DNA from 2 places in the Nonomuraea salmonea genome. Region 2 is predicted to be linked to the other one. Evidence: riboswitches for the same ligand, from Rfam matches in the RefSeq annotation. Region 2 holds a riboswitch; the other holds the start of a gene.

Region 1 (4,170 bases), on a different contig from region 2:
GTTGGCGTTCTTCTCCAGCTCGTCGGCGATCGCGACCGCGTAGTCCTCTGCGCTGATGAAGCTGCGGCCCTGCTCGTCGCTGAGCAGGGTGTCGCCGCCCACCCTGAACACGCCGGTGCGCTCCCCCGGCGCGATCTCCGCCGCCGGGGAGACGAACGTCCAGTCGAGGTCGTCGACCTCGCGGTAGAAGCGCAGCAGGGCCCGCCCGGCCAGCGCCTCCTTCTTGTAGAGCTCGGGGAACTCGGGCGTGTCCACGAGGTCCTGGCCGGGGGCCACCTGGAGGCTGCCGGCGCCGCCGACCACGATCAGCCGGCGCACCCCTGCCGCGCGCAGGCCGTCGGTGAGCGCCGTGTTGGCCTCGATGAACGGCGGCTCGGGCTCGGTGCCGTCGCGCGGCGGGGCGACGGCGGAGACGACGGCGTCGTGGCCGGGGGCCAGGGTGGCGGTGTCGCGGACGTCGCCCTTGACGGGGCCGCCGCTGCGGCTGACGCCGGTCACCTCGTGGCCGCGGTCACGGAGCTCGGCGGCGATGCGCTGCCCGACCATGCCGGTCGCGCCAAAGACAAGGATCTTCATACGGCCAAGAGTATCCATCGGGTACTGGTTACTTCATCGTGCTATAAGTACCTCATGGATACTGGCGACGTCTTCGATCCCGACTGCCCGACCCGGGTGGTCCTCGACCGGATCGGCGACAAGTGGTCGGCCCTCGTGCTGCTCTGCCTCATCGGGGGGCCGATGCGGTTCACCCAGCTCAGGGCGCGGATCGGCGGGGTCACACCCAAGGTGCTGACCCAGACGTTGCGGGCGATGGAGCAGGACGGGCTGCTGACGCGCGAGGCGTTCGCGGAGGTGCCGCCGCGGGTCGAGTACACGCTGACCGGCCTCGGGCGCTCGCTGCACGGGCCGATCTCGGTGGTGGCCGAGTGGGCGGAGGACAACGTCCACGAGATCATGCGCTGCCGCGAGAAGCACGCGCGGCTCTGATCGGCCCCAGCGGGCCGACCAGAGCCGGAGGGTTCAGGACGCGGTCAACTTGGTGATCTCGGCGACGATGTCGGGCCACAGCGCCTTCGGCAGGTCATGCCCCATCCCCGGATACGTCACCAGCCGCGCCCCCGGCACCGCCTCCGCCGTCGCCCGGCCGCCGGCCGCCGGGATCAGCGGGTCGGCCTCGCCGTGGATCACCAGCGTGGAGGCGCGGACGCCGGCCAGCGCCTGCGTACGGTCGCCCGACGCCCTGATCGCCGCGAACTGCCGGGCCGTGCCCGCCGGATCGAAGCAGCGGTCGTAGGCCAGGCCGGCCCGTTCCCTGATGGCCTCCTCGTCCAGCTCGTAGCCCGGTGAGCCGATCGTCGACCAGGTCACCACCGACTGGTCGAGCACGCCGGCGCGGTCGGCCGGCGGCGGCGTCATGAGCGCGGTCATCGCCTCGGGGGTGGGCGGGGCGACGTCGGGTCCCGGCGTGGACATGATGGAGGTCAGGGTCAGCACCCGCTCGGGGTGCTCGATGGCCAATGTCTGGGCGATCATGCCGCCCATCGAGGCGCCCACGACGTGCGCGGACGGCCAGCCGATGGCGTCCATGAACGCGGCGGTGTCGGCGGCCATGTCCGTCAGCGAATACGGCGCGGGCGCCCCCGGCTGGGGGACGCCCGCGTCGTGGATGTGCGTGGACAGTCCCGCGTCGCGGTTGTCGAACCGTACGACGTGGTGTCCCTGCTCCGCGAGGAGCCGGCAGAACCCTTCGTCCCACTGGATGAGCTGGGCGCCGAGCCCCATGATCAGGAGGAGCGGCCGCCCTGTGGGTGCGCCGAAGCTGTCATAGGCGATCTCAATGCCGTTTGCGGCTACACGGGTCGTCACGCAGGCCAGAATGTCATTCTGGTACGCGTGGCGTAAAGCCGTCAGCGGGCGGCCGGTACGGCGATGCCACCGGCCTGGGAGTCCTGCTCCTGGTCGGCGGGCGGGGGCGCCGGGTTCCTGTCACGCCTGGACCAGGCGCCGGTCGAGAACGGGACCGGGTGGTTCTTCTTGCCCACGCCGTCGCCCCACTTGGTGATGACGTACTCGACCTCGATGTGGCCCTGGCCGCCGACGCCGTCCACACCGAGCGTGCTGGAGTTGAAACTGCCGCCGGTCAGCTCGGCGAACGTCTTGGCGTCGAGGTCGAGCATGATGCCGCGGTTGGAGGGCTCGCCCGGCCCGCGGTCACCGACGAAGAAGGGCGCCTTCTTGCCCTTGTAGACCACGTAACCCTCGGTCATCAGCGGCCAGCTCGGGCTGGCCGCCAGACCCTTCTGCATGGGCTTGCCGCTGGCCGGCAGCCCGGTGTCACCGGCCCGGCCGGAGGCGTCGTCCCAGAAGTACGAGGCCGTGGTCGAGCCCTTGAGCAGGATCTTCCTGTCTTTGTCGGGGGTGTCGGCGTGCGCGGCCGTACTGGCGCAGGTCAGCATGCCGACGCAGCAGGCGGTCAGCGTGGCGAGGGAACGCAGGCTGAAACGAGCAGACATGAAGCAGCAAACCCTTCACGAGGGGACGGGGGAGTTGCGCTCGGGCGCGAGGGGATGGGGGCGCGGCGGGGCGGGGGACCCCGCGGCGCTACGCGGAGCGCAAATGACGAGCCTGGGGAAGGGGGCCGCTCAGCGGGCGGCCGTCAAAGAGCGGTCTGGGGGTACGACGCGCTGGAACATGTAATACGTGATCCTCTCCATCACGCCTACCGGGTTAGCTGACGGGTTCGGGCGGTGGAGTTGCCCTACCGGCCGCGCGGGCCGGATTCACCCCGAATGCGGGTGGTTCCCCGGTTCCCGAAGGGTTCGGGATTCGGCGCCAGCCGGTCGTCCGTCTTGGGTAAGGACTAGGTCACCGGCTGGTAATGGCGAACACTCTAACGACGGGATCGGACACCCGCAAACGTTTCACCACGAATCGGACAAAGATCTACCTTCAGCGGGAATGCATACAAAAAGGGGGCACGGCATGCCGTGCCCCCTGAGGATTCAGTCCTCAGCCGCCGCTCTTGCGCCTGAACGATCTCTTATTGGCAGCCGGACCGTGCGCCCCGTGAATCTTCGATGGGTCGACGCCCCTGCCACCCGCGCCCGAGCCCGCCTGCTGGCTGCGCTTGCGCTCCAGCGCTTCGCGGAACTTGCGCTTCATCTCGTCCTCGGGAGTTTCGCTGACTTCCGGCTCCGGTGTATCCGCCATGAGGACCTCCATGGTGTTGGGGACACTCAAAGCTTCGCACGCCCCCGCTCATGACGCGAAACCGGCCTCCACCGTGTCTTCAGGCCGCCGCGGCGGCCGGTCCGCCGGCTCTGCCGGGTCCGCGAGCCGCCTGTCGGGCAGCGCCACCAGCGCGACCAGGGCGATCACCGCGCCCGCCACCCCGAGCGACGGCACGACCAGCGCGGCTGCGGAGGCGTGCGCGGCTGCGGCACCCGCCCCGGGTACGCTCGCGGCGAACTCCGCCGTGTAGAGCGTGCCGCCGACGGCCAGCGCCACCGAGCCGCCGATCTGCCGGAAGAAGGCCAGGTTCGCCGAGGCGACGCCGAGGTGGCGCGGCTCCACCGACTGCTGCGCGGCCACCGTCAGCCCGGACAGCATCGGCCCCATGCCGAGCCCCAGCGGCAGCATCCACAGCGCGACCGCGAGGCCGGGGCTGTCCACCGCCAGGTTGAGGCAGAGCAGCGCGCCCGCGACCAGCAGGAACGGCGAGACGAGCAGCCACGGCTTGTACCGCCCGGTCCGCGACATCAGCGCGCCCATGAGCACGCTGCCGGCGACCATGCCCAGCGTCAGCGGGTAGATCCGCAGCCCCGACTCGGTGGCGGCCACGCCCAGCGCCTCCTGGAAGTAGCGGGGCAGGAAGACGACACCCGCGTACATGCAGAAGGCCGTGACGAACGAGGTGAGGTTGACCAGCGTGTACGACCGGTTGGCGAACAGCTCCATCGGCATGATCGGGCTGGCCGCGCGCCGCTCGACCGCCACGAAGACGGCCAGCAGCACCAGCGCCAGCAGGATCGGCCCCGCCACGGCCACGTCGGTCCAGGTGTGACCGTCGAGCCCCTTCTCGGTCAGGCCGAGCAGCAGGGACGTGACGGCCACGGTGAAGACCGCGATGCCGGCGTAGTCGGGCCTGCCGCCGCCGGTGCCGGGCCGGCG
Region 2 (4,170 bases):
GCGGGCGCAGGCCGGCGCGCGGCACGACGGCCGTGGCCGGGCCGAGGAGCCCGGCGTGGTGGGCCTCGACGGCGCACAGCATCTGGAGCGGTGACTCCACCCAGGCCGACGCCTGTTCGACCACTCCTGCCCTCCCGGGTGATGGGCCGTTCACGACCGCTTCAAGCTAGCCCGCCCGGCTTAAGCCGCCAGGAACGCGGCGTGAACAATGGAGGGTATGAACTCGCTCATGCTCAACACGGACGGCGTGCAGATCCCGCAGCTCGGTTATGGCGTCTGGCAGGTACCTGCCGAGGAGGCCGAGCAGGCGGTCACGACCGCGTTCAAGGCCGGCTACCGGCACATCGACACGGCCGCCGCCTACGGCAACGAGGAGGGCGTGGGCCGCGCGGTGCGCAACAGCGGGCTGCCGAGGGAGAAGGTGTTCGTCACGACCAAGCTGGCCAACGGCGAGCACGCCCGCGCCGAGGCCGCCTTCGACGAGTCGCTGGCCCGGCTCGGCCTCGACTACGTCGACCTCTATCTCATCCACTGGCCGATGCCGGGGCAGGACAAGTACCTGCAGGCGTGGAGGGCCATGGAGAAGATCTACCGGGACGGCCGGGCCAAGGCCATCGGCGTCTCGAACTTCACCGTCGAGACGCTCACCAGGCTCATGGACGAGGCCGACATCGTCCCCGCCATCAACCAGATCGAGCTCCACCCCTACTTCCAGCAGCGGCAGATGCGCGAGTTCCACGAGGCCAACGGCATCCTCACCGAGGCGTGGAGCCCGCTGGGGCAGGGCAGGGGGCTGCTCGACGACCCGGCGCTGCGGGTGCTGGCCGACAAGCACTGCAAGACGCCGGCGCAGATCGTGCTGCGCTGGCACCTGCAGCTCGGGAACGTGGTGATCCCGAAGTCGGTGACGCCGGCGCGGATCGCCGAGAACATCGACGTCTTCGACTTCATCCTGGACGCCGAGGACCTGGCGGCCATCGGGGCGCTCAGCCGGGGGCAGCGGCTCGGGCCCGACCCGGACTCGTTCGAGTGACGGATGTGACAAAACGACATTCCTGATATTTCCGGCACCACCGACATAAGCCCATATTTGCCTTCCGTATACGATCGCCGGCGTGCGAGATTTCACTTGGGGAATAGCCGCCACCGGCGGCATCGCCCGTACCGTGGGTGCGGCGATCGTGGCGGAGCCCGGCATGCGGGTGGCCGCCGTGGGAAGCAGGAACCTGGCCAGGGCGCAGACCCTGGCGTCGGATTTGGGCGCCGAGTCGGCGTACGGGTCCTATGAGGAGCTGTGCGCCGACCCGGCGGTGGACGCGATCTACGTCGCCACCCCGCACGCCCAGCACCTGCAGGTCGCCGCCGCCGCCATCGCGGCGGGCAAGGCGGTGCTGTGCGAGAAGCCGCTGGCCGCGACCGTGGACGACGCGGAGAAGATGGTGCGGCTGGCCCGTGAGGCCGGGGTCTTCCTGATGGAGGCCATGTGGATGCGGTTCAACCCGCTCATCAGGCGCATCAAGGAGGATCCCCGCTTCGGGGAGATCCGGTCGGTCCAGGCGAGCTTCGGCTTCGCCCATCCGTACGACCCGGCGCACCGCCTGTGGGCTCCGGAGCTGGGCGGCGGCGCGCTGCTCGACCTCGGGATCTACCCGTTCGGGCTGGCCCAGCTCATCCTGGGCATGCCCACCGGCCTGCACGTCACCGGCTCCCTGGCCCCGAACGGCGTTGACGCGGAGGCGGCCGGCGTCTTGCGTTACCCCGGCGGGCGGCACGCTCTCGTGGCCACCTCATTGCTCGGGAATTACCCGAACGGGGCCAGTGTTGTAGGTACCCAGATGCGGGCGGACATCCAGGCACCGTTCTGGGCACCGCAGCGGATCGTCCTCTCCGGGCCGGCGATGGAGCCGGAAGAGCACGTGCTCGACCCGGCCGACAACGGTTACGCCGGAGAGCTCCGCGAAGTCCGCGCCGCCACGGCCGAAGGCAGGACCGAATCCTCGATCATGCCGCTTGACGAATCCCTTGCCATGATGGGGCTTCTGGCCGAGGCGCGCAGTCAGCTCGGCTGACTTTACTTTTATGGATTTGTAATCCTCTTGCCTCATGTATTACCTTATGGGGCATCTTGAGGCATACGTCCGGTTTGTCCGGCTATGTCAGACCATCGCACGACACATCACAGGATCGTCCTGTGACCGCTGAATCCGCCACGCGCGGAACCGGGGACCCATGTCCTTTGGGGTGAATCGGCACTTCGGTGCCGTAGGGCAGCTTCCACGCCCGAACCCGTCAGCTAACCCGGTAAGCGGCATGGAAGCAAGGAGTAACCCCCTCGATGGCCAAGCATCGTCTTACCGCTGTCTCGAAGAGCACCATCGCCCGCGCCGTCCTCGGCGCCGGCGTCCTGGCCTCGGCCTTCGGCGTCCCCGCCGCGGCCCACGCCGACACCTCCACCGCCGTCGCCGCGGCCACCGCCGCGAAGCACCCGGCCACCGCGCTCGCCGCCCACAAGGCGAGCGAGCGTGACGAAACCAAGATCACCGCCACCGCCGACCAGGTCCTGGCCGTCGCCAGGGCGCAGGTGGGCGTCTCCGAGAACGCCAGCGGCGGCGGGACCAAGTTCCAGCAGTGGTACGCCAACTCCCAGCGTGCCGCCGAAACCGTCGCCCGTGACGGCGGCAGCCGCGCCGCCTACCTGAACGCCGCCTGGTGCTCGATGTTCGTCTCCTGGGTCGGCGAGCAGACCGGCGCCCGCCCGCAGGTCGGCTGGGACGCCTGGACCGTCGCCCACGCCAAGTGGTTCGCCGCCAACCAGCGCTTCGGCCACGAGGCCAAGCCGGGTGCCGTGGTGTTCTTCTCCTGGAAGGGCGGCAAGTCCCTGAGCGACATCCAGCACGTGGGCTTCGTCGTCAAGGACAACCACGACGGCACCATCTCCACCATCGAAGGCAACACCGGCAACGGCAAGGTCGAAGAGCGGGTCCGGCCGAAGTCGCAGGTCGTCGGCTACGGCTACCCCGAGTACGCCGGCTGACCTTCCCTCACGTCCCTCTTCCTGACAGCGGAACGCGCGCCCCTTCCCGGGGGCGCGCGTTCGTCATGTCAGGAGATCGGCGTACGGCCCCGGGATCTGGCTGAGCCGGTCGTGGGTGCCGCACTGCACGATCCGGCCTTCGCCGAGGACGACGATCAGGTCCGCCATCCGCACGGTGGGGAAGCGGTGCGTGATCAGCAACGTGACGGCTCCCGGATGGCCCTTGGCCGCCTCGGCGTAGCGCGCGAAGACCGCGCTCTCGGCCGGTGCGTCCAGCGCGGCGGTCGGCTCGTCCAGCACCAGCAGCAACGGCTCCGTCCGCATCGACCCGCGAGCCAGGGCCAGCCGCTGCCACTGCCCGCCGGAGAGCCGTACACCGTGCTCGAACGTCTCCCCCAGCTCGGTCTCCAGTCCCTGAGGCAGCCCGGCGACCACCTGGCCGGCGTCGGCTCGTTCCAGCGCCCCCGCCACGGCCGCGGGGTCGCGCAGCTTGGGGAGATCCCCCACGCCGACCGTCTCGCCGGCCGTGAGCTCGAAGCGGACGTGATCCTGGAAGACCGCGCCGACCCTGGCCTGCCACGCGTCCTGCGCGAGGTCTCCGAGCGGGCGGCCGTCCACCAGGATCGTGCCACGCGACGGCCGATGCAGCCCGCACAGCAGCTTCACCAGCGTCGTCTTGCCCGACCCGTGCGTGCCGACCAGCGCGACCGTGGCGCCCGCGGGCAGGTGCAGGTCCAGATCGTGGAGCACCTCGCGGGACGTCCCCGGGTAGGTGAAGGAGAGCCCGGCCAGCGTGATGCCGCCGCGCAGCACCGGCGGCGGCGCTGCGGCGCCTCGATCCTGATGGCGGGCGGCCGCGTAGGCGCGGAGCCAGGCGAGGCGGGTGGCGGCGTGCCGGCCTGCGGCGGCCGAGCCGAGGTGGAAGGCGAGGCGGGCGGCCTGGGTGACGAACTGCACACCGACCGTGGCCACCAGCACCACGTCACCCGCCGTGGCCTGACCCCGGCCGGCCAGCCAGGCGGCGTGGGCGAGCGCGGCGACGTATCCCGCGAGGAACGTGGCCGAGCCCGCGAACGTCAGCAGGCCCGCCCGTAGCCGCGCCCTCCCGAGCTCGTCTGACACCGCGTCCCAGTGCC

What was found. A riboswitch is a leader RNA that binds a small molecule or an ion and turns the genes downstream of it on or off. The one in region 2 is predicted to bind cyclic di-AMP.
Region 1: linked by a shared signal. The riboswitch ahead of ACFFR3_RS28930 (hypothetical protein) and the one ahead of ACFFR3_RS12970 (CHAP domain-containing protein) in region 2 are both predicted to bind cyclic di-AMP.

What each region holds. Positions count from the first base shown of each region.
Region 1 covers NZ_JBHMCF010000034.1:240,315-244,484, reverse strand. The annotation lists gene ACFFR3_RS28945 (NAD(P)-dependent oxidoreductase) at 1-576, opposite strand, end outside; gene ACFFR3_RS28940 (winged helix-turn-helix transcriptional regulator) at 631-987, shown strand; gene ACFFR3_RS28935 (alpha/beta fold hydrolase) at 1,021-1,866, opposite strand; gene ACFFR3_RS28930 (hypothetical protein) at 1,908-2,513, opposite strand; cyclic di-AMP (ydaO/yuaA leader) riboswitch at 2,702-2,842, opposite strand; gene ACFFR3_RS28925 (DUF5302 domain-containing protein) at 3,010-3,210, opposite strand; gene ACFFR3_RS28920 (MDR family MFS transporter) at 3,259-4,170, opposite strand, start outside.
Region 2 covers NZ_JBHMCF010000011.1:564,919-569,088, forward strand. The annotation lists gene ACFFR3_RS12955 (hypothetical protein) at 1-124, opposite strand, end outside; gene ACFFR3_RS12960 (aldo/keto reductase) at 218-1,033, shown strand; gene ACFFR3_RS12965 (Gfo/Idh/MocA family protein) at 1,116-2,069, shown strand; cyclic di-AMP (ydaO/yuaA leader) riboswitch at 2,187-2,323, shown strand; gene ACFFR3_RS12970 (CHAP domain-containing protein) at 2,336-3,034, shown strand; gene ACFFR3_RS12975 (ATP-binding cassette domain-containing protein) at 3,098-4,170, opposite strand, start outside.